DNA from 4 places in the Rhizobium sp. AB2/73 genome. Region 3 is predicted to be linked to each of the others. Evidence: predicted binding sites of a transcription regulator. Region 3 holds the regulator's gene; each other region holds the start of a gene.

What was found. The regulator PhoB, encoded in region 3, activates phosphate uptake and scavenging genes when phosphate is short. The targets are predictions, from matches to a motif close to TGTCATNNANCTGTCAT.
Region 1: I8E17_RS17905 (inorganic phosphate transporter) is a predicted target of PhoB. The motif match lies at 5,634-5,650, and genes of this name have one in related genera.
Region 2: I8E17_RS14805 (1-acyl-sn-glycerol-3-phosphate acyltransferase) is a predicted target of PhoB. The motif match lies at 1,801-1,817, and genes of this name have one in related genera.
Region 4: I8E17_RS08595 (UDP-2,3-diacylglucosamine diphosphatase) is a predicted target of PhoB. The motif match lies at 1,443-1,459, and genes of this name have one in related genera.

Annotation. Positions count from the first base shown of each region.
Region 1 covers NZ_CP067071.1:3,647,380-3,655,120, forward strand. Annotated here, with positions in the region: gene I8E17_RS17880 (adenine deaminase C-terminal domain-containing protein) at 1-280, shown strand, start outside; gene I8E17_RS17885 (TIM barrel protein) at 494-1,339, shown strand; gene I8E17_RS17890 (EAL domain-containing protein) at 1,673-2,461, shown strand; gene I8E17_RS17895 (helix-turn-helix domain-containing protein) at 2,562-3,149, shown strand; gene I8E17_RS17900 (MucR family transcriptional regulator) at 3,320-3,769, shown strand; gene I8E17_RS17905 (inorganic phosphate transporter) at 3,979-5,586, opposite strand; gene I8E17_RS35385 (hypothetical protein) at 5,935-6,123, shown strand; gene I8E17_RS17915 (hypothetical protein) at 6,197-6,823, opposite strand; gene I8E17_RS17920 (CbtA family protein) at 6,858-7,598, opposite strand; gene I8E17_RS17925 (CbtB-domain containing protein) at 7,611-7,741, opposite strand, start outside.
Region 2 covers NZ_CP067071.1:3,005,225-3,012,965, forward strand. Annotated here, with positions in the region: gene I8E17_RS14800 (AAA family ATPase) at 1-786, opposite strand, end outside; gene I8E17_RS14805 (1-acyl-sn-glycerol-3-phosphate acyltransferase) at 813-1,757, opposite strand; gene I8E17_RS14810 (tyrosine recombinase XerC) at 2,005-2,940, shown strand; gene I8E17_RS14815 (TraB/GumN family protein) at 3,093-4,184, shown strand; gene I8E17_RS14820 (DUF2867 domain-containing protein) at 4,168-4,674, opposite strand; gene I8E17_RS14825 (insulinase family protein) at 4,776-7,637, opposite strand.
Region 3 covers NZ_CP067071.1:124,046-131,786, reverse strand. Annotated here, with positions in the region: gene I8E17_RS00680 (GcrA family cell cycle regulator) at 358-885, shown strand; gene phoB (phosphate regulon transcriptional regulator PhoB) at 1,076-1,759, opposite strand; gene phoU (phosphate signaling complex protein PhoU) at 1,791-2,504, opposite strand; gene pstB (phosphate ABC transporter ATP-binding protein PstB) at 2,556-3,371, opposite strand; gene pstA (phosphate ABC transporter permease PstA) at 3,387-4,688, opposite strand; gene pstC (phosphate ABC transporter permease subunit PstC) at 4,718-6,199, opposite strand; gene I8E17_RS00650 (substrate-binding domain-containing protein) at 6,262-7,296, opposite strand; gene phoR (phosphate regulon sensor histidine kinase PhoR) at 7,481-7,741, opposite strand, start outside.
Region 4 covers NZ_CP067071.1:1,715,176-1,722,916, forward strand. Annotated here, with positions in the region: gene I8E17_RS08590 (MFS transporter) at 1-404, opposite strand, end outside; gene I8E17_RS08595 (UDP-2,3-diacylglucosamine diphosphatase) at 571-1,377, opposite strand; gene I8E17_RS08600 (NADP-dependent malic enzyme) at 1,806-4,118, shown strand; gene I8E17_RS08605 (hypothetical protein) at 4,314-5,069, shown strand; gene I8E17_RS08610 (ankyrin repeat domain-containing protein) at 5,112-6,863, opposite strand; gene I8E17_RS08615 (TolB family protein) at 7,028-7,741, opposite strand, start outside.

The DNA of each region.
Region 1 (7,741 bases), 480 kb from region 3:
TGTCGCCCGCGTCCGCTATGAAGTCGGCGGACTGATGACGGCGCGCTCGGCCGAAGAGCTGGATGCGGAGATGCAGGCGCTGTATAAGGCCGGCGCCGAGATCGATTGGATGTATGAGCCGACCTTCTCGCCGCGGTGGTGGCCGGGCTTTCCCGAACGGCTTTCCTTTGCGACGCTCACCTGCGCGCCCTGGCGCTGGGTTCTGGTTGCTCCTTCCGAACGAGCCCCGGAAGGTTTCGTCAATGTCGCGACCGGGGAAACGCATCCGATCGTCTGGTGATGGATATCCGGCGTGCTTATTGTGAATATCCCTACCCGCGCCGTTGATCGCTGATGAGCTGCCCAGCGAGGTGGGATTGCGATCGATGCTTGACGACCGGAGCCAGCTCTTTAATTATCTGTTTGGTTACTTATATCGAGCTGTAGGTCGCGGAAGGGTGGAGCGTATCCATCCGCGCGTTGAGCGGGTGTCAACCGGGTGGAGGAGGCTCTGGTGATCGCAGTTGACAGTGACAGGCCGCGGACGGTGTCGGCATTTTCCACACTGGGATGTGCGGAATTCGAATTGAGCGAAACCCTCGGATTGGCCGCGAAGCATGGCATCGACGCCATCGAAATCCGCGCCCTTGGCGGCACTGTCGATCTGGCTGTCTATTTCACCGAAAGGTTCGGTTCTCCGGCCGGCCTAGCTAAAGTGCTGCAGGCCTCTCCCGTTAGCGTCTGTGCCTTCAATACTTCGCTGCGTCTTGTCGGTGCGACAGCGCAGGCAAAGGAAGAGTTCCTGCGCTATCTTCCTTGGGCGGAGGCCGCCGGCGTTCGTTCGCTCCGGGTTTTCGACGGTGGCGAAACCGCCGATAAGGGCGAGCTGGCCGAGGCGCTGGCGACGCTGCAATGGTGGCGTGAGACTGCGGAGCGTGAAGGCTTTCATGCCGCTATGGTCGTCGAGACACATGATTTCCTTGCGTTGCCGGACGCTATTCCACGCTTCCTTGAAATAGCGCCCGATTGTGCTCTTATCTGGGATACGCATCATACTTGGCGCAAGGGTGGGCAAGATCCCGTCGAAACCTGGAAGCAGGTTCGGCGCAACACGCACCATCTCCACATCAAGGACAGCGTTTCCGTGCCGGGGCCGAGACTGCCCTATAGTTACGTGCTGCCCGGTACCGGCGAGTTCCCGATGGCGGCGCTGCGGTCAGCGCTCGATGCCGATGGTTATGCCGGCATCATGAGTCTGGAGTGGGAAAGATTGTGGCACCAGGATCTGCCGCCTCTGGATTTGGCCCTGCAGGCGGCGCGGCAAAGTGGCTGGTGGTCCCAGACGGCAAGTGCTGAATAATTGTTGAAGAGCATTAATATTTTAGTTTAGTTGTGCGGGAGAAGGCTGCGCGGAGATTGACTTTTGCAGCGCTCGTTAATTAGTGTATTAGCAATTATTAAATAACTATCTCGTAGGCATGTCCGTGCCGGGTTGACTATGGTCTTCGGCGCAATATTTCCAGCTCGATGAAGGGGCCTCAATGATTGAGGTTTGAGGGTGTCTGGAAGATGGAAGAGGCGGATTATAGACACCGGAATCCGATGTTTCGGAGCGAGACGCGCCGTTCATCATCCGCTGTTTCCTGCTCCGGGATGTTCCTCGATCGCCGCGTCGCCCCGAAAGGGAAATCCGATGAACGGTAGTGCAAGCCGCGAGGAGGAGGGGCATGGAGCCCTGATCTTGAAGGCGATCGCCGAAGGTGGCCTGGGTTTTGCGGCGCAATGGATTCATGACGCCGGAAATGTCGGCAAGGTGTTCTACGCCGAAAGCCTGGCGCGCGTAAGGGACTCGGACGGCACCGTGCACACGGCCGGCACCTTCGTTTCGCTGCTCGAGCGGCAGGATCGCTGGTTCGATCTCGATCTGCGCATTCTGGATATGGTGCTGTCCGATCTGACTGCGGATGAGGCGCTGGTTCTCGGTTTCAATCTTTCCGCCACCAGCCTGTCGCGCCGCGATCGGTTCGCCGATGTATTCGGCCGAATCAGCCGCCGCCCGGAGCTTGCTTCGCGCCTCATCATCGAGGTCACCGAAAGCTATCCCGTGGTTGGCGCATCCATCGAGCGCATGAAGATGATCCGTGATCTCGGCTGTCGCATCGCCATTGACGATTTCGGGTCGGGTTTCGCCACGCCGGCATCGCTGTTGCAGGTGCCCGCCGATATCGTCAAGATCGATGCAGCCTTCGTGTGGGATAACAGGCGAGGGCGCGACGGAAGCGACAGCCTCTCCCATCTCGTCGGTTTTGCCGCCTGCTTTGCTCCCTTTGTCGTCGTCGAGGGTATCGAAACCAGCTCCCAACTCGATGTGGCGCGGGAAGCGGGCGCAACGCATGTACAGGGTTTCCTGCTGTCGAAGCCGGTTTCCTTGGCCCAGCTCCGGCGCTACAAGCGGAAAGCCGTCTTGCGGGGGGTGGAATGATTTTCCCGCCGAATATGACCGCGATCTCCAAACCTTATGCATGGCGTATGTCTGCCGGTCTTTCGCCGAATCCCGCCATCAGGGCCCTGCAGGTGAGGTCATGATGAAGCAGCCGGCTTTCATATCGGCCTATCAGATTTCGGCGGCCCGGGCTGCGACCGAGCTCAAGACGAAGACATTGCTGCGCGCTTTTGTGAGCCGGCTTCGCATAATCTTTTCCGGGAGCGGCGAGCTGGTCGCCACATTCGTCGGCGGAACCGAGCCGCATGTCCTTATCTGCGATCAGGCGGCAGAAGCGATTGGCCGCGTCAGCATAGATGCCGAGACCGGGCTCTATGTCCTGTGCGAGCTCGGCGGTCATGCTGATGATGTCGTTATCGTAACCGCGAGCGAAAATCGATTGATCGAGGAGATCACTCTCCATCTTGGCGATGGCCGTTTGCTGCAGGGAGCGGTCGATACCGCCGTCAGCAGCCTCGTCGGCCAGACGATGGAGGATGTCGAGCGCAAGCTTATTCTCCAGACGCTGCAGCATTGCGGCGGAGATCCCACTCATACGGCGTTCATGCTCGGCATGCCGCTCGTCACTCTTTGCAACAAGCTGGCGGTCTACTTCTCGGACTCCGCCGGCGAACTGCCGCAGACCGCTGCGGATATGGGATACGGAGCGAAAAGCTACCGGCTGTGATTGCGCACGCATTTCATGCGGTCGCATTGTACCCTGGTTACCAAACCGGGATCGCGCTCCTGGAACAGGGCGCAAATCGAAACGGCGCGCTGCCCGGCTGCGGGTATCGCGCATAATGCAATTCGAGCGGGGCGGCGCACGAGGAACCAAATGAGGACCGGGAAAAGATCATGGATTCTTTCAGCGAGAGAAAAGGCCCCGTACCCCAGAAGACGCCTGCTTTGTTCGATGGCTGCGTGAAGATCGTTTCGGCCTATGTCAGCCATAATGCCATCCCTGTTCACAGCCTCCCGAGGCTTATCAAGGATATTCACGAGGCGCTGCAAACGTTGGATGGGTCGGCTTCGATCGTCGATCGAAGCAACCTGGTGCCGGCGGTGGATTTGAAGAAATCGGTGACAAGCGACTACATCGTCTGCCTCGAAGACGGCAAACGCTTCAAGACCCTGAAGCGCCATTTGCGCGTGCATTATGGCATGACGCCCGAGGAATACAGACAGAAATGGGGACTTGCTCCCAACTATCCGATGGTTGCGCAGAATTACGCCAATCGTCGCTCGGAACTTGCCAAGATTTCCGGCCTCGGTGCGAACGGCAACAAGAGGGAAGGCGTCGGCTGAAGCAATCCGCAAACAGCCGCCTCATGCGCTTCTGACGGCTCGGCTTCGATGCTCCGTGGGAATGCGGGCGGATCTCGCCAACGCTTTCCATGCGTTTTGCGATGCCGGCCGCGGTGCCGAGTCTGCCGGCGGAATGCTGCAAATGAAATGACGCCCCGTCAGGGGCGCCATAGTCGTATCGAGAATGTTCGACGTCTTTATCGCGACGATTAGAAGACCTGGCGCAGCACGATGAACAGCATGAAGGCAAGCGCAATCGAGGCTGGCAGCGTCAGGATCCAGGCCATCAGCATGTTGCGCACGGTCGACCATTGCAGGCCGGAACCGTTGGCCGCCATCGTGCCGGCGACGCCGGAGGACAGGACGTGCGTGGTCGACACCGGCAGGCCGAGATGGTCGGCGGCACCGATGGTGAGCATGGCAACGACTTCGGCGGCAGCACCCTGGCCGTAAGTCAGGTGGGTCTTGCCGATCTTTTCGCCGACGGTGACGACGATGCGCTTCCAGCCGACCATGGTGCCGAGGCCGAGTGCCAGTGCCACGGCAACCTTCACCCAAAGCGGGATGAACTTGGTCGCGTGATCGACGGCGGCATGATAGTTCGTGACGGCTTTCAGGTCGTCGGCGCTCATCGGCAGCAGCTTCTGCTTGTCGATGAGCTTCAGCGATTCACCGATCAGGTAGATATCGTTACGAACGTTGCCGACGAGCCCGTTGGGCAGCTTCTCGACGCTTGGATAGGCGGCGATCTCGGCGCTCGTGGCATGAATGTATGCTTGAAGAGCCGGCGTCGTCGCGTCCGTCCAGGTCTTGGTCTTGACGGCACTGCTGACAGCAGCCTTGGGATCGGCCGGAGCGGCAACGCCCGGTTTCACGTACTTGCCAAGCACGGTCTCGACCTGCGTTGAGGCAGCCTTGTAAGCTTCGAGATAGTTGACATCGGGTGTGCGGTTCAGCGCGAAAGCCGTCGGCACGAGGCCTATGAGGATAAGCATGATGAGGCCCATGCCCTTCTGGCCGTCGTTCGAGCCGTGAGCGAAGCTGACGCCGGTGCAGGTGAAGATCAGCAGGCCGCGGATCCAGATCGGCGGCGGCGTATTGCCCTTCGGCGCTTCATAAAGCTCCTTATTGCGGATCAATACCTTGGCGACCAGCAGCAATATTGCAGCCGCAGCAAAGCCGATGATCGGCGACAGGAGCAGCGACATGCCGACGCTGCTTGCCTGAGACCAGTCGACACCGCTGGTGGCGGAGCCGGCGGGTGCCAGGAACTGGTTGGCGAGGCCGACCCCGATGATCGAGCCGACGAGCGTATGCGAGCTCGAGGCCGGCAGGCCGAGATACCAGGTGCCGAGATTCCAGATGATGGCGGCGGTCAGCAGGGCGAAGACCATCGCGAGACCGGAGCCGGAGCCGACCTGCAGAATGAGTTCGACCGGCAGCAGCGCCAGAATGCCGAAGGCAACGGCACCCGAAGACGTGAGAACGCCGAGGAAGTTGAAGAAGCCCGACCAGATGACGGCGAATTCCGCCGGCAGCGAGCGCGTATAGATGACAGTGGCGACGGCGTTGGCAGTATCGTGGAAGCCGTTGACGAATTCGAAGCCGAGCGCGATCAGTAGCGCTAGGCCGAGCAGGATCCACGGAACGGCGGCGGCTTCGGCGAGGTCGCTGCCAAGGGCATAGCCGACATAGGCAAGGCCGGCCAGCACGACGACACCGAAGATCGGCAGAAACCATTTTGCCGAACTACCGGCGCCGTGAATTGGATGGTTGGCATTGCCACCCTCCGAAGTGTTTGAAGCGAGGTCGACCATCCCAAACTCCTTTATGGCAATTGATATCGTTGGTGTAAGCCTCCTTCATGAAACTCTCGTGACGCGCGAGTAGGTTGCGGCTGGCTGCAAATACGGGCAACAGGACGCTTTCTTGGCTACGGTCAGGCGTTTGGTCTGATCTTGATTTCGCCGTCAAATGGCCTTTTTCGGTTCAGCCGGCGTTCATACCTTAGGGGGTTAAATCCCGCATGTAAGGGACTTGGATAGAGGGCCATCAAAATGAGATCGTCCGTGATTGCCATCGCTGCCTTGTTTGGCAGCCTGGTTGTATCTTCGGCAGAGGCAATGCCTATCCCAGCCGTTGGGACAGCGGCCTCAGCGCCGATCGTGAAAGTTGACTATGCCTGCGGTCGTGGCTGGCACCTGACGCGCTGGGGCGAATGCCGCCCCAATCGCTGGGGTCCGCCGCCGCGGCGCTGGGGTTACTACAGGCCGCCACCGCCGCCGCCGTGGGGCTGGCACGGCCATCGCCATTGGCGCGATGACCGTTGGCGCGATCGCCCGCGTTACTGGTAAGATCATAAACACCGCCGCATCTTTGCGGCGGTGTTTTTGTTAAGGCCAGTCCAGGAAAAGTGCGCGGCGGTTCCTAGGACTGAAGTTGCGGCCGTAATGCGCGCGCGCCTAGCCATAGCCCTGCAAGAACGAGCAGGCTGGCCGATAAGATCGCAGCAAGGCTTTTCGCGTGATACGCGATATCGGCAAGCTTCGGCCGGATCAGATCGGCCGTATTGAAGCTCTCGCCGCTGAATTTACACAGGATGAGCGAGAGGTTGTTGCGCACGAGTGCCGCGTCGATATCGGAGACGAGGTCGTCAACCGGTTCCTTTTCCACTTTCATCACGCGCATCTGCAGCAGCACTGCTTTTGCAGCCGCAAGATAGCCGTGCGAACATTCGTTGAAAGGGCTTTCCTCATCACTGACGCTGCCCGGCATACGGCCCCAGAGGCAATAGGCGCGCTGGATCTGCGCGAAGTTCAGGAGACGGCGAAAGGTTTCGTCGGTATCCGATATGCTCTCGGCAAGCGAGATGATCCGCCCGTAATAGGGAGCGATCACAGCCATCTCGCCATGGGTGAGGCTTGGGATCGGGATGCCGGCCTGGCTGCCGGAGGAGCCGCCGCCATGTGCGGCAACCGAAGCTGGCCAACCTGCAACGATGAGACAGAGGATTGCAAACAGGACGCCACCTGGATACAGGCGGTTCCCGCGCATGTTGCCATGCGCGGGATGCGATCTATTTACCACATTAAGCCCGGCGTAGACTGGCATTGCGATAGCGTGTCCGCGGCAGCTCGCGTTCCGCCCAGGCCCCGAAGGCAAGACCGAGCGTCGTCCAGAGAATCGCGTGCATGCCGAGCGATGTGATGCGGAAGCGCCAGAGCACGACGGCGGAGAATTGCTCAGGCACTTCGTTGATCGAGGGAAGCAGATATTGGATCAGCGCGATGAAGACGAGGTAGCCGATTCCGGCGATGATCGCCCCGTTCCAGGGGCCATATCGCGCCGCCAGCCTGCGACCGAAACCGACGGCGACGATCATGCCGACGACGGAGGCAACGATCATGATGAAGAACAGTTCCGTTCTCGCGCCGATCGTATCGGGATTGCCGACGGCCGGCGGGTTCGCCGGATACTTGAGATCGGGCACGAGCGAAATCGTCACGAAAGCGGCGAGCGCAAGCAGCGCTGCCGTGCCGCGCGCGCCGAGAGGGCTGACGCGGCCGTAGACGAAGGAAAAGACGAGCGCGAACAATCCGCCGATTGCGGTGGAAAAGATCACGCTGCCGGTGAAGAGGCCGATGCCCGCCTGTGTGGCGCGGCTGACAATCTCTGGTTCAGGAGCTTCGCCGGCCGCCTGCGCGGCCTTTTCTTCAAACCCGATGGCCCAGTCGACCAGCGGTTCGCCGAAGATGTGGGCAAAAGCAAAAACGAAAATACCGGCCAAGGCCCCGACGATCATGCCGCGGAGCAAAAGACGTCCAACCATGTGCTTGACCCCTTAGTGGCAGGGGAAGCCGAGAAGGTGGCGGGCATCATGCACGAATTCATGCACATATGTGCCCGAGAAGAGCGAGGTCGCGCCTTCCTCTGCACCGATGAAATAGATCGCGAGCAGCATCAGCAGGCCGG
Region 2 (7,741 bases), 1.1 Mb from region 3:
GCCGAAATCCGCCGTTTCCCGTGGCTCCGGCACGACGAGCCTGGCGCCGCCGAGCGCTGCGTCTAGAACCCGGTCCAGCTCCACGGTATCTTCGCGCGTATGGACGAGAGTTGCGAAAACCGCGGCGATATTGGCGCCATCCTCATCCAGCATGGGAGACGTCACGGCAAGACAAGGCGCACGCAGCGGCGAGCCGCGATCTGTGCGGAAGCCATGGTAGAATCGCCAGGCGTCGACGGCGCGCCGGAACGTGCCGATCTCCGGAAAATGACCGGCATCGCCCAGTAGCGCGACCGCCGTTTCGGAAGTCAGGGCGTTCTCGGGATGCGCCTGCATGCGGCCGCTCTCGCCGCGCACGGAAATGCCTGGCCCCTCGCGCTTCATCATCGTCACCGGCCTGCGCCCCGTCTCGACGGAAAGCTCCTCGGCCTTGACCTGCGGCTCCAGTGGAAATCCCGCGGAGGCACAGGGCGGCCGCATGCCCGCCTCGATCCAGTAGCGAAAGGTCGCCGCCCGCTCCATGTCGAGCAGCTCGACATCGAAGCGGATACGGGGGGACTCATGCGAACGGCGCTTGCCCGACCACATGGCCGAGAACATGCCGCCCTCGCTGGAAATCTCATGCGCCAGCCGGCCGCGAACCGCCGCCTGAACGAGCTGCAGGGAGCGATAGAGATTGGACTTGCCGACACCGTTCTCGCCGATGAACAGATTGACATCCGAAAGATCCACGCGGATCGAGCGCAGGGAACGATAATTGCGGGCAAACATGGAGCGTAGCTGCATGCCGGAGGGTTTAGCCGATTCCGATATTAAAGAGAATGCGAAACCAGAGGCTCGTCCTGGTTCGGAGGAACAAGCGCCGAGAAGGTTGCATTTCCATCCGCCGCAAGATCGACGACCGTATGCCTCTCCAGCGCCTTCGTCACCTCGTTGACATCGCCGTCCAGATGCTCGACCGGAATGAGATTGCCCACGAGGAAATCGAACCGGTCGCCGCGCTTGTTGAGCAGCTCGTGAAAGACCGTCATGTCGCGCAGCTCGGTCGACCATTTGGCGAACCAGTAGAACAGGCCGGAATTGCGCGCCGTCAGATGCACGGGCAGGATCGGCAGATTGTATTTGCGCGCCAAACCCACGGCAGAGGTCTTCCACGGCCGTTCGTTCAGCTTGCCGTTCGCCCAGTAGGCGATGCGGCCTGATGGAAACAGTACCGTAACCTTGCCCTCCGCCACGGCGCGGTTGGTCAACTGAAGCGTCTCGCGCGTCTTCGGCTTGCTCTTATACTCCTCGCGCCATTCCACAGGGATGATCATCTCGGCAAAGCGCGGGTTGACGCGTACCGCATCGCGATTGGCAAAGATCATCATATCGGGCCGGCGCGGCTTCAGGAGATCGAAGACGGCGACGCCATCTGCAATGCCTGTAGGATGATTGCTGACGAGAATGAAGCCGCCCTTAGCCGGGATACGATCGGGATGGGTGACGCCGATATCGAGCCGCAGCAGATCGCTCATATATTCGAAGCATTGAAAGCCGGAGAGCTTGGCGACATCGTCGGCGAATTCGATTGCCTTGTTGTAGCGCAACAGCGTGTAGAGAAACGGGCGCATGAGCGGCCAGAGCGGATTTCGGACGATCTTTTGTCCGCGCTCGGCGATGAGAGTATCGACAATATGTCCGGGCTGGCCCTGAGACACCAAAGCGATCACTTCTGCAAGTTGTCCCAGTGCAGTTATCGAGCCGCGGCGCGCCATGAAGTGTCCTGAATGGTTGGGAGATATTCTATCGCAATCGAATATGATCGAAGCATGACAAGCGCCTCGCATATGGAAGGCGGACCATACGAGATCCGGAATCGACCCATATGCAGTTTCATTGAAGCCCAGCTACTCCCCGCAGCACGAAGGGAAAACGCGCCGGAAGCAGCGGGAAAATTAGCGATTCCATAACCTTCCTTACTTCAAAGTGGCAGATGCGATCTGAATTTCAAGAGGTTTTCCACTGAACGAATTATTGATCATCGCCGACTCCAGGTTGATGGCGGAACGCAACCGCTGGCTCGATGCGCTTGGTCAGGAGCGGCGGCTCGCCGCCCACACGCTGAATGCCTATGAACGCGATACGCGGCAATTCTTGACCTTCCTCACCGGTCATCTCGGCGGTCCGGCGACGATCGAGGATATTCATGCGCTCCGTCCGGCCGACTTTCGCGCTTTTCTGGCCGCGCGCCGCAAGGATGGTGCCGGTGCGCGTTCGCTCGGGCGCAATCTCGCCGGCCTTCGTTCGCTGTTGCGCTATCTTGAGAAGAAGGGCCTTGTGAATGCCGCGGGTGCAGCCGCGGTGCGCTCGCCGAAACAGCCGAAATCGCTGCCGAAGCCCCTTTCCGACAAGCAGGCGATTACCGTCGTCAGTGACGAGGCGCAGCTGCACGACGAACCATGGATCGCCGCGCGCGATGCCGCCGTGCTGACCCTGCTCTATGGCTGCGGTCTGCGCATTTCCGAAGCGCTGGATCTGAAACCGCAGGATTTTCCATCAGGAGCGACATCGCTGCGCATCACCGGCAAGGGCAACAAAACCCGGCTGGTGCCGTTGCTTCCGATCGTCATCGAAGCGATCGATCAATATCGCAAGCTCTGCCCTTATCATCTCGAAGCCGATGGCGCCCTGTTTCGTGGTGCGCGCGGCGGCAAGCTGCAACCGGGCATCATCCAGCACGGCATGCAGAAGTTGCGCGGCGCCTTCGGGCTCCCGGATACAGCAACACCGCACGCGCTTCGCCATTCCTTTGCCACCCATCTCCTGGCCGGCGGCGGCGACCTCAGAACCATCCAGGAACTGCTCGGCCATGCGAGCCTTTCGACGACGCAGGTCTATACCGGTGTCGACTCCTCGCGCCTGCTCGAGGTCTACGACCGCGCCCATCCCCGCGCGTAAGGCCGTTCACGCGCACGCATAAGAAAAGATTAACCTCTCGCGTTAAGGGAATTTCCGTCTCACGCGCGTAAAGCAGAACCATCTCCCGGCATGCCCTCCGAAAGCCGCTTTCCGGCATTAGCGGTCATGCTCTCTGCGAATGGAAGATTCTGATGATTTCTGCCCTCGGGTCCAAGACGATGCGGTCGATGAAGCCGACGCTAGGCGATATGCTGCTCTGGCTTGTAAGTGCCTTTCCACTGATGCTGGCGGTGCTGTTGGTCGCGACTATGCTGACACTGCAGCCGGCTCATGCAGAAGGCGCTGCGTCCGACAGCTGCGGCGGCAAGGATCTGATGGCCGAACTTCAAAAGAACGATCCGGCAAAATACGCCTCCATCATCGCCGCCGGCGACAAGGTAGAGAATGGCAAGAGCATCTTCTGGAAGATCGAGAAGCCCGGCTTGAAGCCGTCCTGGCTGCTCGGCACCATGCATGTTTCGGATTCGCGCGTGCTCACCCTGCCGAAGGGCGCCGCGGACGCCGTTGCATCAGCCGATACGATCGTAGTCGAATCGGACGAAATTCTCGACGACAAGAAGGCTGCCGCTGCCCTTTTCGCCAATCCCTCACTCACCATGCTCACCGACGGCTCGACCATCAGCCAGCATCTGTCGCCCGAAGACAATGCCCGGTTGGAAGCGGGTCTGAAAGCGCGCGGCATTGTGCTCGCCGCCGTTTCCCGCATGCAACCCTGGCTGATCTCGAGCTCCTTCGAGATGACGGGCTGCGAGGTTCGCCGCAAGACGGCCGGTGCGAAATTCCTCGACCAGAAGCTGGCGGGCGACGCCGCGGCCGAGGGCAAGAAAGTCGTTGGTCTCGAAACGCTGGCAGAGCAGGCCAAGGCCATGAGCGATCTGCCGATCGCGCTTCATCTGAAATCGCTGATGCAGACGCTCGAACTGGGCGACAAAATCAACGACGTCAACGAAACGATGACAGGCCTCTATCTCGCCGGCAATATCGGCGCGATGATCCCGATGCTGAAGGTGATCGAACCGGACCAGAAGATCACCGATGCCGATACCGCCGCCTTCGAACAGCGCATCATCCTCGATCGAAACAAGGTCATGGCCGCGCGTGCCGCGCCGGTTCTCGACAAGGGCAACGCCTTCATCGCCGTTGGCGCGCTTCACCTCGTCGGCGATCAGGGTCTTGTGGCGCTGCTGCGCAAACAGGGTTTTACTGTCACGGCGGCAAACTGACCGCTCGCAACCGCTTGCCGAGATCGGCAAGCATCGTCGCGACGATCAGCCGGTGGAATGGCGTGATGATTGCGAGATAGATCCGACCCAGCAATATGTTCCGCCGGACGAGCGTCGTGGCATCAACCAGCCGGCGCCCCTGATCGTCATCACGCACGTCGATAACGACCCGAAAATCGAGATGCCGATCGTCGAAGCCGAGCACGACCTGAGTGTCGGACTTGCTGACGACGGGAAAGAAGCCGATCTTTTCCAGCTCCTGTGCCCGAAGGTCGCTGCTGGATTTCAAGCCGAACAAGCTGGTTACCGCATCGCGCACTCGTATCAGCAGCCGCGCCCAAAGCGGAAAGCGGCTCAGCATCGTTCGGGCGGCGGCGATGGCCGTCAGATCCGAGTTCGGGATACTCAGCTCGTAGCAGTCGGCCCAATCGGCATCCGGCAGCGCCGGATGCGGCATTAGGGGCTTCACCATCAAAGGCCTTGCAGACATGATTTCATCCGCCTTTATTCGACGGCTGCAGACTACCACACATTGCAATGCTGCCCGACCAACAAAAGCCGGCTGCGGCAATTTGGCCGCCAGATAACGGCCTAACGCACGGCCGATCCATCCGCCGGCAAGATCTTCAGCCGCCAGGATGCATCGGGCTTCAGATAAGTCGTTGCGATGGCGCGGACATCCTCGGCGGTCACGGCTTCGTAGCCGCTGATGCTCTTGCGAATACGGTCGAGACGCCGAGAGTCGCTCTGAGCATCGTGAAGATTCTGGACCCAATAGCCGTTGGTCTGCTGCGAGCGCTTCACCGCTTCCATGATCGGAACCTTGGCCCGCGTCAGCTCATCGGGCGAAACATCTCCCTGACCGAGATCGGCGGCGATCTTATCCACCAGCTCGAAGAAATGATCCACCTTGGCGGGTGTGGTTTCGACATAGAGATAGGCAAAACCATAGCCGGGGATCGACCTCGACAGATCGACCTCGCCCTGAGGGCTGTAGGTGGCGCCCTCGGCGATACGGAACTGGTCGACCAGGCGGTTCTGCAGGATCGCGCCGGCGACATTGGCAGCGGCAGCACGCGGCAGATCCGAAAGGAAATCGCCGATCGGCATGGCGACGGCTGCACCGGCGCTGTCGCTGCGCCCATCGTGAAGGCGCACGACCGGATCGGTCGTCGGTGCAGGAAAATGCACGCCGGAACCGCCACTCTGTTTCCCTTCGCCACCGCGAACCGGCAACGCGCCGAAGGTCTGCGCCGTCAAGCGAATGACGTCATCGACCTCGACATCGCCGGCGATGATGACCTCGATCGGCCCCTTCGAAAGAGCGGGCTGCAGGAGGCCCTCGAAATCTTCCGGCTTCGCATCCATCAACTGAGTCCGGTCCGGGAATTCCCAGCGCGGATCGCCGGAATGCAGGAGACCGGAAAGATCGCGGCCGACCACGCTGCCTGGCGTCGCCTGAAGCTGGGGAAGCATGTTCAGATAGGCTTGCTGGACCCGTTTGAAGACATCCGGACGATAGGCCTGATCGGAGACGTAAGCCGTCAGCAGCTGCAATTGCGTCTGCAGATCGCGCGGCTGCGTCGTACCTTCGAATTTGAAAGCGGCATCCTGAATGGCGAAATCAATGCTCACGACCTTCGCGGCAAAAGCCTTCTGCATGTCGTCGTAGCTGATGGCTTTCAGGCCGGATAGCGGCAGAGCCGGCGCCGCCCAGATCGGCAGCGGGCGATCGTTCGGCAGGTCCAGCCGCCCACGGCCGACTTCTGCGCGCACCAAAATCTCATCGGCGCGATATTTCGTCGGCTTGACGGTCAGGCGGACGCCATTGGCGAAACGCACCATCGTAACGCCGAGATCATCGACCGTACGGCGTTCGACGATATCGCCGGGCTTGCCGAAATCGGTATAGGGCCATGCGACCGAAGCCGTCTGTTCCGGTGCCTTTACCGCCACGGCGCGCGATTCGGCATAGGCTTTCTCGACAGCAGCATCGCCGCCCTCAGGCATTTGCGGGATTTGCAGGACGAGTTGCGGACCATTGCCGGTAAAGATGCGCTGAAGAGCCTGGTTGACCTCTTCCGCCCGCAGGTCCTTCATCGCGGCATCAAACAGCGCCAGATCTTCCGCAGGCGAGGTGAAGACCATGTTTTCGCCGACGCTCCAGCTTAGCGAGCCGGCAATATCCGGGCTCGCGCGCGTCGCGGCACCGCTCGCGGCTGCCTGGAGGGTGGAGCGATATTCGGCGATTTCCCTGTCGATCTCGCTCTGGTCGGCGCCGAACTGCGCTAGGCGGCGCTGCTCCTGATCGATAGCGGCCAGGGCAGCCTGCCACTTCGCGGGATCGCTATCGGCGGAAACCATCGCCACATGGGCCGATTTCAGCAGATCCTGCGCACCGGCCTGCGCGCTGACGAAGGGCGGATTGGGCTGCTGTGCCAGAACTGACAGACGCCGGTTGAGAACGGCGAGGCCGATATCCTCCACCAGCTGCGAGCGGCGCTTGGCAGTCCTATCCGGCGAAGCGTCGTAGGCACGCGTCCAGGCAAGCTGCACGCGGGTCGCGCCACCCGGCACGATGACCGTGCCGACGCGCTCTCCACGGCTTTGGAGAGTGCCGAGATCAGGGTCTGCGGGTGCAGGTGCGGCGGGGACCCAATTGCCGAAGCGGTTGCGGATATCGGTTTCAATGGCGGCCGCATCGATATCGCCGACGACAATCAGGGTGGCGCGATCGGGGCGATAATAGCTGCGGTAGAAGTCCCGCAGCAGATCGACCGGAGCGTTGCTGATAATATCGGTCTTGCCGTTGGGCGGACGCTGCGGCACACGCTGCCCTGGCAGCAGCTGCGCAAGCAAACCGGCCCCGCCGCGATATTGCGGCGTGTCGCGCAGCTTCTCTTCCGAAAGGATGACGCCGCGCTCGCGGTCGAAGGCGCCGGCATCGAGCGTCAGTTCGCTCGCCGTCTCGCGCATCAGCATCAATCCAGTCGAAACCGTCTCCGGATTGGCTTCCGGCAGATCCAGCGCATAAACAGTTTCGCCATAGCTCGTGGACGCATTGGTATCCGCGCCGAAGGCAAGACCGAGCCGCTGGAGGGTGCGCACCATCTCGCCTTCCGGCACATGGGTCGAGCCCTTGAAGGCCATATGCTCGAGGAAATGCGCCAGACCCTGCTGGTCATCGCGCTCCTGCAACGAGCCAGCGCCGATGCGGAAGCGGATCGCCACCTGACCGGCCGGTGTTGCATTGTGCATGACGGCATAGCGCATGCCGTTCGGCAAAGTCCCAAAGCGAATTCCCTGCTCCACCGGCAGATCGCTTGCCGCCTGAGGCCAGCTGGCGACAGGCGTTTCCGCATAGGCGGGAGCTGCAACGGTAACGAGGAGTGCGAGCGATGTCGCAACGAAAAGTTTCCGGAATAGGCGGCCGGCTGGGTTTTGACGTGACATGCTTGCTTTGTTGGTGAGAACGATTGGATGATGCGATGCACGGGAGCCCGTACATCGCATCATCAGGCAAGCATTGCAATCCCGGCGCTTGTCACGCCGGGACT
Region 3 (7,741 bases):
TCAAAAATGCCGCCTTGCGGCGGCCCGGGCACTATTGATGTTTTGCACCGCGATGTCAACAAAACTGGCATTTTGGCAGGTGCGAGATAGCGCTTGCGGGCAAAAGAGATAGGTTCGGCGGCGCCTATTGCAGAAATGCCACGCCTGGGCAGCAAGTTGGGGAAAACCTCGAAATCGATTCCTCAAGATTCTCGCGACTCTTGTCACGGAGTCAGCCTCACACTAGGTTAAAAAGCAATTGCTAGACTGCATGCGGCGGAACTAGTCACCACAATTTTAGAGCGTTTCGCGCCTCGTTCCCATGCGAGGCAATGGTGAGGGATTCTGCCATCGGAAACGCGACAGCGGAGACAGGGCATGAATTGGACAGACGAACGCGTCGAGAAGCTGAAAAAGCTATGGTCCGAAGGATTGAGCGCCAGCCAGATTGCTGCGCAGCTCGGTGGCGTGAGCCGTAATGCCGTCATCGGCAAGGTGCACCGCCTGAACCTTCCTGGCCGAGCGAAGGCAGGCGGCACGGCAACTGCGGCGCGTACGCCAAAGCGCAGTGCCGCGGCTCCTCGCGCAACGACCTACGGCTCGCGCGTCGCTACCCGCACCGTGGTCGCCCGCCAGCAGGGCGCAACCATGCTGAAGGAAGAGATCGAGATCGATTCCGTCAATGAAATTCAGTATCGCCCGGCATCGAACGTCGTCGTTCCGATCTCCCGCCGCCTCGGCCTGACGGAGCTGACGGAACGCACCTGCAAATGGCCGGTCGGGGACCCGCTGAAGGACGACTTCCACTTCTGCGGCAATGACAGCCCGGATTCGTCGCCCTACTGCACCTATCATCAGCGCATGGCCTACCAGCCGGTGCATGACCGCCGTCGCAACAACGGCTGAAAATTCCAGCAAGACAAAGAGAAACGGGCCCCTCGAGGCCCGTTTTTCTATTTCCGCCGCTCCTGCATAATTTCTTAAATCGGAATCGATTTAAGGGAAAATTATGCAGCATTTTAAGATGTTACAGCGACCTTAACGCGTCTTGAAAGACGCGTGGCGCTGTAATGGTAACACCCGAGCGGCAAGCCGCTCAGGCTTCCATGGAATAGCCCGCGCCGCGAACGGTACGGATGACATCCTGCATATTGGAGAAATTGAGCGCCTTGCGCAGACGGCCGACATGGACGTCGACAGTGCGTTCATCGACGTAGATATCGTGCCCCCATACGCCATCGAGCAGCTGCGAACGCGAGAAGACGCGGCCTGGCGAGGACATCAGGAACTCCAGCAGGCGGAATTCCGTCGGCCCCAACCGCACTTCACGGCTCTTGCGATGGACGCGATGGGTTTCGCGGTCCAGCTCGATATCGCCGCAACGCAGCACCGTGGAGAGAACCTCCGGACGGGCGCGCCGCAGCATCGCCTTGACGCGGGCCATCAGCTCCGGCGTCGAGAACGGCTTGACGACGTAATCGTCCGCGCCGGTCGAAAGCCCGCGCACGCGCTCGCTTTCCTCGCCGCGGGCCGTCAGCATGATGATCGGCAAGCGCTCCGTCTCCGGCCGCATACGCAGCCGGCGGCAGAGCTCGATGCCGGACACGCCGGGGAGCATCCAGTCGAGGATCAGGAGATCGGGAATGCGCTCCTGGAGACGCAGCTCGGCCTCATCGCCTCTGAGGATCGTGTCGACCTCGAAGCCTTCGGCCTCAAGATTGTAGCGCAGCAGAACGCTGAGCGCTTCCTCGTCTTCTACAACAGCAACTCTCGGAACCATGCGCCTATGGTCTCCTTTCTTCGCTTCCAGATTATTCCGTCACTGCGCCGACGGTGTTGGCGGTATCGTCCTTCGGGCGCTCGCCTTCCGGCTGAGCACCGGTCGCCATGTAATAGATCGTCTCGGCGATATTGGTGGCATGGTCGCCGATGCGCTCGATGTTCTTGGCGCAGAAGAGAAGATGCGTGCAGGTGGTGATGTTGCGCGGATCTTCCATCATGTAAGTGAGCATCTCGCGGAAGAGCGAGGTGTACATGGCGTCGATTTCCTCGTCACGTTCACGGATCGACACGGCCTTATCGGGCGAGCGGGTCGCGTAGACATCGAGAACTTCCTTGAGCTGGCTTAGCGCCAGTTCGGAGAGATGCTCGATGCCGCGGGCGAGACGGCGGGGAACGCCGGTGCCCTGCACGGCGATAACGCGCTTTGCGGTGTTCTTGCCGAGGTCGCCGACGCGCTCCAGATCGGAGGCGATGCGGATCGAGCCCATGATTTCGCGCAGGTCCGCTGCCATCGGCTGGCGGCGAGCGATGGTGACGATCGCCTTGTCGCCAACTTCGCGCTCGGCATGGTCAAGAACGACGTCGTCGGAGATGACCTTCTGGGCCAGGGCCGCGTCGCTGTTGACTAGCGCGCGTACGCTGTCGCTAACCATCTGCTCGGCCAGGCCGCCCATTTCGGCAATGCGGCGCGTCAGGAACTTCAGGTCTTCGTCATAGGCTGAGAGAATGTGAGTGGAGACCATTTTTCTATCCTCAAGGTGAACTGTGTGAAAGGAGCCGCGCGCCTGCCATCATCAACCAAAACGGCCCATGATGTAATCCTGCGTGCGGAAATCGTCGGGGTTGGTGAACATCTTATCGGTGTCGTTCTCCTCGACCAGGTGGCCGAGATGGAACATTGCGGTACGCTGCGAGACGCGGGCGGCCTGCTGCATGGAATGCGTCACGATGACGATGGTGAAATTCTCCCGAAGCTCGTGGATGAGATCCTCGACCTTGGCGGTTGCGATCGGATCGAGCGCCGAGCACGGCTCGTCCATCAGGATCACCTCCGGGCTGACCGCGACGGCGCGCGCGATGCAGAGGCGCTGCTGCTGGCCGCCCGAAAGGCTCGTGCCGGCATCGTGGAGCCGATCCTTCACCTCACCCCAGAGACCGGCCTTCTGCAGACTGGTTTCGACGATATGCTCGAGATCGGCCTTTGAGCGATGCAGGCCATGGATGCGCGGGCCGTAGGCGACGTTCTCGTAGATCGACTTCGGAAACGGGTTGGGCTTCTGGAAGACCATGCCGACGCGGGCGCGCAATTCCACCACGTCGATGCTGTCGTCGTAGACATCCTGATCGTCGAGCGTGATCTTGCCGGTGACGCGGCAGGTCTCGATCGTATCGTTCATGCGGTTGAGGCAGCGCAGGAAGGTGGACTTGCCGCAGCCGGAAGGGCCGATCAGGGCCGTGACCGTATTGGCGCGGATCTTCAGATTGACGTCGAAGAGCGCCCGCTTGTCGCCGTAGAACACAGAAACGTCCTGGCCGATCATCTTGTAAGGGATCGTCGTCATCTTCTTGGCCAAGGCTTTTTCGCTGGCAGCTTCCGTCATCATGTTCATTTCATGCGCCCTCCCTTACCAGCGCCGCTCGAAGCGGCGGCGCAACAAGATGGCGCCGATGTTCATCGCGACGAGGAAGAAGAGAAGGACGATGATGGCGCCGGACGTCCTTTCGACAAACGCCCGCTCGGCTTCGCTCGCCCACATGTAGATCTGCACCGGCAACGCCGTCGAAGGATCGAGCGGCGATGCCGGATAGTTGGCGACAAAGGCGACCATGCCGATCAGAAGCAGCGGCGCGGTCTCGCCGAGCGCATGGGCAAGCCCGAGGATCGTGCCCGTCAGAATGCCGGGCATCGCAAGCGGCAGAACATGATGGAAGACCATCTGCATGCGCGATGCGCCAAGACCGAGCGCCGCGCTGCGGATCGACGGCGGCACGGCACGCAAGGCGGAGCGCGTGGCGATGATGATCATCGGCAGCGTCATCAGGCTCAGTACAAGGCCGCCGACCAGCGATGCCGAGCGCGGCAGCCCCATCATGTTGATGAAGACCGAGAGACCCAGCAGGCCATAGACGATCGAGGGGACGGCAGCGAGATTGTTGATGTTGACCTCGATCAGATCCGTCAGCCGGTTCTTCGGTGCGAACTCTTCCAGATAGATCGAGGCAGCAACGCCGACCGGCAAGGCAAGTACGAGAACGGTCAGCATCAGGTAGAGCGAGCCGATCAGCGCGACACCAAGCCCGGCCGCTTCGGGGCGGCTCGAATTGCCCGACAGAAAGAGACCGCTGTTGAAGGCCTTGTGAAGCGCGCCGCTTTCGCTGAGTTGCTTCATCCATGCGACCTGGCGGTCGGAAATCTTGCGATCCTTCTCGCTGACGGTCAGATCGATCTGCCCCTTGTTGGCGGAATCGATGTTGGCGCTGGCCAGGAATGTGACGTTCTGTGTCGTCCCGATGATCGAGGGGTTGGCAACGACTCTGTCGCGCAACACGATCCTGGCGCTGTCCGACACCATCGCCATCGCCTCGCGCGCAAGCGTGCGATTGGCCGGATCGATGCCAAGCGCTTTCACCAGCGCATCGCGCACCAGCACGGGGTAATTGGCAACGATCAGCACCTTCGGATCGTTCATGCGCTTACCCGTCGGGTCGATTACCTTCTCGGTAAATTCGATCGGCAAGTTGATCGAAGTCTGGACAAAGGCGGTATAGCCTGTGCGGACCACGGTCGAGACCAGGATGATAAGGAAGACGAGACCGAAGATGACGGCGGTCATCCCATAGGCGCGAAAGCGACGCTCGGCGGCATAACGCCGCTTAATGCCGATATCTCGGTGCACAGACGCACCCGGCGTCAGACCGCGCGGCATGTTGAGCTGAGAGGAAGATACGGCGTTGCTCATTCGTATTGCTCCCTGTATCGACGGACGATGTAGAGCGCATAGACGTTGAGGCACAGCGTCAGGCAGAACAGCGTGATGCCGAGGGCGAAGGCGACGAGCGTCTGCGGCGAAGTGAACTCCAGATCGCCGGTCAGCTGATTGACGATCTTCACCGTGACCGTCGTCATCGGTTCGAAGGGATCGAGCTGCATGCGCGCGGCAACGCCTGCAGCCAGTACCACGATCATGGTTTCGCCGATCGCCCGCGACGCGGTCATCAGCAGCGCGCCGACGATGCCCGGAAGGGCGGCCGGCAGGAGCACGCGCTTGACCGTTTCCGACCGCGTGGCGCCAAGCCCGAGCGAGCCGTCGCGCAGCGAGCGCGGCACAGCCATGATGATATCGTCCGACAGCGACGAAACGTAAGGGATGAGCATCACGCCCATGACAAAGCCGGCCGTCAAAACGCTCTGCGCCTCGATGAAGCTTCTGTAGTTTCCGGTCATCAGCCCGTCGATCTCGGCGGAGATATCGCGCAGGAAGGGGCCGACTGTGACAAGAGCGAAGAAGCCGTAGACGATTGTCGGAATGCCGGCCAGAACCTCCAGCATCGGCTTGGCAATGGAGCGGACGCGAGCCGAGGCATATTCGGCCATGTAGATCGCGGCAAACAGGCCGATAGGTACGGCAAAGAGCATGGCGACGAAGCCGATATAGACCGTGCCCGCCAGGAGCGGGATCAGACCGAAAGTGCCCGAGGTCTGCGCGCCCGCGCCGGTGAAGCGCGGGTCCCAGACAGCACCGAAGAAGAACTCGCTGGCCGGCACCATGCTGAAGAAACGCGCCGCTTCCGAAAGCATGGAAACGACAATGCCGACCGTTGTCAGCACCGCGATGGAGGAGGCAACGATCAGGGCTCCGAGGATGACCTGCTCGACCCGGTTGCGGGCGCGAAAACGCGGCGCAATCGCGCGAAGGCCATGGGCCGCGCAAAGCAACGACAGGACGATCGCCGCCGCCGCCATGACCATGCGGCTCAATTCGCGCATGCCATTATATCTATTCGCGGCCTCGATCATGTAGCCCGTGGGGCGCACGGCAAGTGGAACGCCCTTCTGCGCCAGCAGCAACTGAAGATCGGCCTTGCCGCCATCGATATCGGCAAGCTCCTGGCTGTCGAGCATGCGCATGCCGCGGGCGATGCTGCGCACCATGCCGTAGCTGAGATTGAGCTCAGCCGGCGGCAGAGACTGAACCTCCTCGGGAAAGGATTTGGTCACCAGCCGGTCGATGACGATGGGACTGACGATCAGCCAGACGCAGACGAGCGCCAGGGGCGGAAGTACCGCCCATATGGCGGCATAGGCACCGTGATAGCCGAGGCGGGAATGCATGGACGAAGACCTGCCGCCCGACAGCGCAGCCGCCCTCACCCGCCCCAGCACGAAAGCGGAGGCGCCGAAGACCGACAAGCAGAGCAGCAGCAGCGATACACTCATTCCCATTCCCCGGCGAACCCCGGGGCAGCGGAAAGCCGCCCCGGTGCCCGACCCTTCAGCAGTCACATGATCTTCCCGCCCGCGAAATCCTTGCGGATCTGGTCGCGCTCAGCATTCGGCGCCGGCACGAGGCCATATTCCGCCAGCGGGCCGTCCGGTCCGATCATCTGATCGCTCGTGAAGAAATCGACATATTCCTTGAGCCCCGGGACGACACCCAGATGGGCTTTCTTGACGTAGAAGAACAGCGGCCGCGATACCGGATAGGTGCCATCGGCGATCGTCTGGCCCGAGGGTACGATGCCGCTGACGGTGGCGACCTTCAGCTTGTCGGCGTTGTTCTGGAAAAAATACAGGCCGAACACGCCGATGCCATGCTTGTTGGCATTGATGCGGGCCAAGGTCTCGGGATAGTCGCCATCGATATCGACGGCGGCGCCATCCTTGCGCACGGCAATGCATTTCTTGGCCTGCTGAGCGGCGTCGGAGAAGGCTGCCTTGATGACATCGGCCGCGCCGGAAGCCTTGCAGCCGGCGGCAAGCACCTTCTCTTCGAAAACTTCTCGGGTGCCATGCTTCTCGCCCGGAATATAGGCGGCGATTTCAAAATCCGGCAGCGATGGATTGATCTCAGACCACTTCTTATAAGGATTGGCGACGAGCTTGCCATCGACGACGACATCGGCAGCGAGCGCCTTGTAGAGATCGACCGGTTCGAACTTGATATCCGGATTGCTCTTGTCGAAAGCAAAGACGATGCCGTCATAGCCGATCTTGACCTGCTGGATGTCAGCGACACCGGCAGCCTTGCAGGCTGCGACTTCGCTGCCCTTGATGGGACGCGACGAATTGGCGATGTCGATCGAATCCGTTCCCACACCCTTGCAGAATTCCTTCAGGCCGGCTCCGGAGCCGCCGGACTCGACCACCGGGGTCTTAAAGTTGGTGAAGGTCTCGCCGAAGGTTTCGGCCACGATCTTGGCATATGGGAATACGGTCGATGAACCGGCGATCTGAATTTGATCGCGAGCGGTTGCAGTGCCGGCAAGGGCAACCGATGCAACCAGCGCAAGAATGGATATTTTCAAAGCATTCACAACGAATCCCCCTGATGAGCTTTGAAGAGCGCCGAGGTGGAGGCCACATCCACTTTTTCAGCAGTCCATTCTTACTGGCGAAAACACCGCCCTTTTATGTCAGGCGAGTGAAACAATTATGACAGGCTATATGCCTGATATAATTTGGATAAATTGCCACCCAAACCGGGGCAGGTAGAGCTTGTCAGAAGCGAACCGTAAAGTCGGTTCCCTTTCCGACTTCCGACTTGACGATCAGTCTGGCACGATGGCGGGTCAGAATGTGCTTGACGATGGCAAGCCCGAGACCGGTTCCCTTCTTGGACCGGCTATCCTCAACGTTAACGCGATAGAAGCGCTCGGTCAGGCGCGGCACATGTTCCGCGGGTATTCCAGGCCCCTTGTCCGAGACGACGACCTCGACGGCCTGGCCCGCATTATTCAGCAGCGAAACCTCGACCGATTT
Region 4 (7,741 bases), 1.6 Mb from region 3:
CGCACGCCCGACATGGCAATCGATTCGACCACCGGCACGTAAGGCGCATAAGTAGCGCCCTGAATGCCATAGACCAAAAGCACCGGCCAGAAGTCGCTGGTCCAGTAAAGCGCGATTGCCGTCAGCAGCGACAAGGCACCCGACCATAACAATACATCGGCCCGCTCTCTCATATGATCGGCGAGTACCGCGATGATGGGTGTCACGAGGACGCGTACGACCATGGGAATGGCGATCACCAGGCCAATCTCGTGATCGTTGAAATTCAGCCCCGCCAACCAGACGGGAAAGAAGGGTACGGCAATGCCGTTGACGAACAACGGAGCGCAATAGGACAAGGCGGCGCGCAAGCGGAAATAAGGAGGCGCACCCTCGCCCTGGAAGGACTTGATCGCGGGAATCATGACAGACCTGAAGGGGAACGTACTTGTCCCTATCATGCTATCGAGAATACGACTATGGCGAGAAATGGCCAAAACCGTAACGTTTCGGAAAAATCCGAAGCCGAGGCTGTCTTGCAGCGATCAATAATTATGAAAAGCCATTATCAAGCCCGTGAAGAACCAGAAATCAGGCCGCCTGTGCGCCGAGGGCCTGCGGTATTTCCCCGACCTGCGAGCCGACTGGCTGCGTTTCGAGAATATTCTGCCACGTGATCAGCTCGAACGTGCCGTCTTCGTGTTCGGCAATCGCCGTGCAGCTTTCCACCCAATCGCCCGTGTTGATGTAACGGATCCCATCGAGATCCTCGATCACGGCATGGTGAATATGACCGCAGATGACGCCATCGGCATCATTGCGCTTGGCCTCTTCGGCCACGACACGCTGAAACTCGCCGATGAAATTGACAGCGTGCTTCACCTGCAGCTTCGCCCAAGCCGAAAAGGACCAATAGGGCATGTTCAGGCGTCGGCGCACCGCCGCAAGCCCGATATTGATCAAGATGGCCATGTCGTAAGCCCAGTCTCCGAGATAGGCGAGCAGGCGGGCATTGCGGACAACGACATCGAATTCGTCGCCGTGCAGGATGAGATATTTCTTCCCGTCGGCCGTTTCATGCATGGCGCGCTGCGCCACCTCGATACCGCCGAAGTGCATTCCGGGGAAGTCACGCAGGAATTCGTCGTGATTGCCGGGGATATAAACGATGCGCGTGCCCTTGCGCGCCTTGCGCAGGAGCTTCTGTACGACGTCGTTGCAATCCTGGGGCCAGTACCAGTTTCGCTTCAGTCTCCAGCCATCAACGATATCGCCGACCAGGAAGATGGTATCGGCCTCGTGATAACGGAGAAAATCGAGCAGGTAATCCGCCTTGGCGGCCTTCGAGCCGAGGTGCACGTCAGAAATGAATAGCGTTCGGAAATGCCGAGGGTCCATGTTTTCATTCACGAACTTTATGTCCGTGCCCTATCCTACCTTGGCTATTCCAAAACCAGACTCGTGTTTCAGGAAGATGACAAACCCTGTGCTTGGCGGCCCAGCGGCGACGTTCAACCCGGTTTCGCGGCAACGGCGAGGTCAGGACGATCGCTTGTAAAGCTGGCGATACCAAGGCGAAACATGGCCCGCGCCGCCTCGCTTGGATGAGCCGCACATCTGTGCACTTTCACGCCATTCTTTCCAAGATGACACGATCGCAACCTTCGACTTGCGGAAAGGACATCGCGCGATCTGCGATCATTGCGGAAAAGGCAATTCAGTTTTGCCACGACAAAAACGCCTTGTGACCTCAATTCCATACTGTGAAGGCGAAGCGATTGATGTATGCAGAAGACTCGAAGCGCAGGCAGGAATGGAGACGCAAGTTGGATACGAACGACACTTCGAAAGCAGCCAAGAACATGGCGAGCGGAAATTTCGACGAGCAGGCGCTTTATTTCCATCGTTATCCCCGTCCCGGCAAGCTCGAAATTCAAGCGACCAAGCCGCTGGGCAATCAGCGCGATCTGGCACTTGCCTATTCCCCCGGTGTCGCTGCGCCCTGCATCGCCATCCGCGACAACCCCGAAACGGCAGCCGACTATACGTCCCGCGCCAATCTCGTAGCGGTGATTTCCAACGGTTCCGCCGTGCTGGGCCTCGGCAATATCGGCCCGCTGGCCTCGAAACCCGTCATGGAAGGGAAGGCCGTTCTCTTCAAGAAATTCGCCGGCATCGACGTCTTCGACATCGAAATCGCAGCACCGACGGTCGATGAGATGGTCAACACCGTCTCCGCGCTCGAGCCGACCTTCGGCGGCATCAATCTAGAAGACATCAAGGCACCGGAATGCTTCGACGTCGAGCGCCGCCTGCGCGAGAAAATGGAAATTCCGGTCTTTCACGACGATCAGCACGGCACCGCCATCATCGTCGCCGCCGCCATCCTCAACGGGCTGGAACTGGCCGGCAAGAAGATCGAAGACGTCAAGATCGTCGCTTCCGGCGCCGGTGCGGCCGCACTCGCCTGCCTCAATCTGCTTGTCATTCTCGGCGCCAAGCGCGAGAACATCTGGGTCCACGATATCGAGGGTCTGGTCTACAAGGATCGCAACGTCCTCATGGACGAGTGGAAGTCCGTCTACGCCCAGGACAGCGACAAGCGCGTGCTCGCCGAATCCATCCCGGGTGCCGACGTCTTCCTCGGCCTCTCCGCAGCCGGCGTGCTGAAACCCGAATTGCTGGCGCAGATGGCCGAAAAGCCGCTGATCATGGCGCTCGCCAACCCGACGCCGGAGATCATGCCGGATCTCGCCCGTGCCGCCCGCCCGGACGCGATGATCTGCACCGGCCGCTCGGATTTCCCGAACCAGGTCAACAACGTCCTCTGCTTCCCCTATATCTTCCGCGGCGCGCTCGATTGCGGCGCCAAGACGATCAACGAAGAGATGAAGATGGCTGCGGTGCGCGCCATCGCCGCGCTTGCGCGCGAAGAACCTTCCGATGTCGCCGCCCGCGCCTATACCGGTGAAACTCCGGTCTTCGGGCCCAATTACCTGATCCCCTCGCCCTTCGACCCGCGCCTGATCCTGCGCATTGCGCCGGCGGTGGCAAAGGCAGCCGCGGAAAGCGGCGTCGCCCTGCGCCCGATCAAGGATTTCGACGCCTATATGGATGAGCTCAACCGCTTCGTCTTCCGCTCGGGCTTCGTGATGAAGCCGATCTTTGCGGCAGCGAAGATTGCCGAGCGAAAGCGCGTCGTCTTCTCCGAAGGCGAAGATGAGCGCGTGCTGCGCGCCGCCCAGGTCCTGCTCGAGGAAGGCACCGCCGTCCCGATCCTTATCGGTCGTCCTTCCGTCATCGAGACGCGCCTCAAGCGCTACGGCCTGAAGATTCGCCCTCATACGGATTTCGCCGTCATCAATCCGGAAGACGATCCCCGCTTCCGCGAATATGTCGAGCTCTATTTCTCGCTGGTCGGCCGCGCGGGCGTTATCCCGGAAGCAGCCCGCACGATCGTCCGTACCAACACAACCGTCATTGGCGCCCTTGCCCTGAAGCGCGGCGAAGCCGACGCGCTGATCTGCGGTCTCGAAGGCCGGTACGAACGTCATTTGCGCATCGTCCGCCAGGTCATCGGCAAGCGGCCCGATGTTCGGGATTTCTCGGCATTGAGCCTGCTAATTTCGCAGCGTGGCGCCACCTTCTATACCGACACCTATGTGACGTTTAATCCGTCCGCCGAGGAAATCGCGGAATCCACCTGGCTGGCGGCCGAGGAGATCAAGCGCTTCGGCATCGAGCCCCGCGCCGCCCTCGTCTCGCATTCCAACTTCGGCTCCCGGGAGTCGGAAAGCGCTACCAAGATGCGCGAAGCGCTGGCTCTCATTCGCGAGGCAGCGCCGGATCTGGAGGTCGACGGCGAAATGCATGGCGACAGTGCCATTTCCGAGAGCCTACGCCGGCACGTAATGCCGGACAGCGCGCTCTCCGGTGAAGCCAATCTACTGGTCTTCCCCAATCTCGATGCGGCCAACATCACACTCGGCGTGGTCAAGACCATGACCGATGGTCTGCATGTCGGCCCGATTCTGCTCGGCACGGCGCTTCCGGCCCACATTCTCTCGCCGTCAGTCACTTCGCGCGGCGTGGTCAACATGGCGGCGCTCGCCGTCGTCGAAGCCTCGCAGATCGCCTGATATCACGTCTAGCAGCCACAGTCACAACGGCACCGCGTTTCATGCATTCGCGGTGTCGCTCATCTCCTGGCTATCGGCGGCTGCGACCCGCAATTTCACGAAAATCCTCTCGAAATCCGTGCTTTTTCATGGATACGTTGTTAAGCTGCAGCGTGTAATCTTCAGCGACTTAAAACCGCTTTCGAGAGCAGAACCGTGAACCGCGGCATAAAACAAGCTTCCATCGCCTTCTTTTCCCTGCTGACGACCACATCGGCGGCCCTCGCACAGGTCGATCTCTGCGACGAACTGCGCGGCCGCTATGTCGACATCAGCGAAGTGATCGGCGCCAGTCAGGAAACGCGCCAGCTCTCGCGCGCCATCGTGCAACAGAACCTGATGATCCGCCGGACGATGAGCGATCTGCGCAACCAGGGCTGCGTCGAAGGGGACGATGGCGTATTTGGCGGCCAGGACAGTCAGGGCGTCTGCGATGACATCAGGCAATCGATCGATCAGATGCGGCAGGATCTCTCCCTTCTGATGGATCAGCGCGAACAAAGCGTCGGCCGCGTCGATGCCGTTGCCATGCAGCGCCGGCAGTTGCTGGACACGATGCAGCGCAACGGCTGCAGCCTGCCGGCTTCGGCAACGCCGGATATTGTCATCGACACTCACACGAAAATGGATGCCTATGCGCCGCAGGAGCAGTCCCTGGCCAAGCCGGAGAGCTCCATTACCGTCATCGAGACGCCAAGGCTCCAGAAGAATTCCAGCCTCGAACAAAAGCAGGCACCACCGGCGGCGCCGCCCAAGGTAACACAGGCGCAGCCGCAGCAACTTCCGCCGGATCGCCCCTATGATCCTTCGGCCCATAAGGTGCGCCAGGTCGGCCCGCAATTCCTCGCGACCGACCAGGGCAGCATCGACCTTAAACATCCGAAAGAAGCGGGGCCGCAGCCGACACAATAATGCGTGGGCGGATGTTGCCCATCTCCGCCCGACTGCGTGGTTTCATGCCGTTCCGGACTGGCGCAACAAGGAGATGATGGCCTCATCGCCCGTCTCTCTCGCAAGATCGCGATAGGACTGTCCGGAAACATCCCTGACCGAGCGATCCGCACCCTTCGCAAGCAGGAAGCGCACCGCCTCGCCGCAGCGATTGACAATGGCAAAGCCAAGCGGTGTCATCCAATCGCGATCGCTGGATTGCCCATGCGGGCGGAAGTCTCCGAAGCGGATATTCACCTGTTCCGGATGCTTATCGAGAATAGCAGCCAGCTGATCGACCTGACCGAAAGTGGCTGCTGCGAAAATATCGAGCGGATAGGCCTTCAGAAACTCGACCATCTCATCCTTGCCGTTATATTCGGCCCAACCGATCGGCGGCGCATGAAAATTGGGATCACGAACGGTGGTGTCCGCTCCATGCTCGATCAGCAGCTTCGCCATCTCCATATGGCCATGCAGCGCCGCTTCATGCAGCGGCGTTCGGCTGGTCATGGCATTGACGTCAAAATCCAGCGCCAACATGAGACCAACGGCGCGCAGATCATTTTCGCCAGCAGCCTCGTGCAGCATGTCGGGATGAGCCTGCCGCATCGCCTCATAAATATCGAATTCCCTCGCAATTCTCTTTATGTGTTCGACGACTATTGCCGGATCCGCTGCCTCATTCCTGGCCCCTTGCTGAATCTGGATATAGAACCAATCCTCGGGCTTAAGGCGAACCGCCACCGCCCCCTGCTGAACAAGATACAACGCCAGATCCTTGTCGTTCCCTAACCGTGCCCACTCATACGGCGTTCTACCATTGACGACCTTGTGAACATCAGCACCATGATCCACCAGCAAGCGCACCCGCTCGCTCATGCGATGTTCCAGCGCCCAGGCAAGCTGATAGTCGAACACAGTCTGCGTGTTCTCGACAAACTTCCCGCCCTCGCGCACGAGCCAATTGTTCTTATCCCGAGCGGACAAGCCATATTCGATCAGCAATTTCAGGCATGTATCGTCCCGTTCGAACATGCGGTTGTAGAGCGCCTGGCTGTCATTGGCTTCGGCGCCGGCGTCGAGCAGCAGCCGCGCGAATGCCTCGCATTCCGCATGCGGCGGCTGGCGCTCCTTTCCCGCCTCGCCTTCGCCGAAGACGCCGGTCAAAACGGTGAAGCGATACTGACCGGCATCGAGAAAGAAGGCGTTGACATCGGCCCCGCGCCGAACCAGCCCACGGGCTGCCGGCAGGCTGGATCGACCCGGCACGCGAGCATAGGCCGCGTACATCAGCGGAGTGAGATCATGCGGCCCGCCCCTGCGATCGATAAGCTGTGGCTGGCGATCGAGCCAGCGAGCTATACGGTCGGCATCGCCGAGCGCAGCAGCGACGTGAATGCTTTCGTCAGCAATCTCCGGATGGGACTCCAGCAGTCGCAGCGCCTCATCGAAGCGCGCGGGATCGGCGGGAATACTGGCAAAATACGAAACCGTCGCCAGCGACAGGAAACGGTTGGCGAGCTGATCCCGTGGGATATGCTTGCGATTGCCGCTTTCCAGATGTGCCTTAAGCTTCGTCCAGCTGGAGAAGCCGAATTCGCGGGCAAGAACGAGCTGAATGTCCTGCAGTCCGACGCTGTCGATATCGGCAAAATAGGGCACAACGCGGCTGCGCGCCGAAGTATCGCCGGCTTGAACGGCCTTGAAGAAAGACTTGGCCTGCTTTTTCAGGGAATCGAGAGTGGCGTCGACAGCCAAAGAGCGCGTGGTCACGGTAGACCTCCTTCCATTTATGTCCGGTATCCGCGCCCACAGACTGAAAAGAGGTGTGGCAGTCTCACTTTATATGCATCAGGTGGGCCTAGCCCTTCCCGCGGATCGGATGCGCCCTGAGAACGCATCCAGATCTATCGCGCCGGTTGCGATCTGTCCAGAGCTCAGGCCGGCTCATAGCGGACATAGGCGAACTCGTCCCCATCCGGTGACCAGTTCGGCACATTGATCGATCCCTGCCCGCCAAAGAGCTCGAACAGCGTCGTCAGATTGCCGCCATCCATATCCATCAGCCGCATCCGCACATTGAGATCGCGCGGATGATCAAAGACGTCAGGATCATAGGAGATCAGGACCACCTTGTCGTTCTTTGGTGACGGATGTGCAAACCAGTTGCCGTAATTATCATGGGTCACCTGCTCGAGGCCGGTGCCGTCAGGATGGATGCGCCAGATCTGCATCAGGCCGGTGCGGCTCGAATTGAAATAGATCCATTGCCCGTCGGCCGAATAGTCAGGTCCGTCATTGCGGCCCTCGCCATGGGTCAGGCGGGTCTCTTCGCCGCCATCGATCGAGATCGTATAGATATCGAAAACGTCGTTGCGGATGCCGCAGTAGGAGAAGCGCTTTCCGTCCGGCGACCAGCCATGCCAGTAGGAGGGCAGATTGGTCGTCACCTGCCTTGGCGTGCCGCCCTCTGACGGCAGAACATAGATGCAGGATTTGCCATGCTGCGTCTTGTCGGAAATGGCGATCAGCGAACCGTCCGGCGAGATGCCATGATCGTTGTTGCACAGGGTCGCAAAGCCGGTATCGACCTGGACGATCCCGCTGCCATCCAGCGGCAGCCGATAGAGCAGCCCGTCGCCATTCAACAG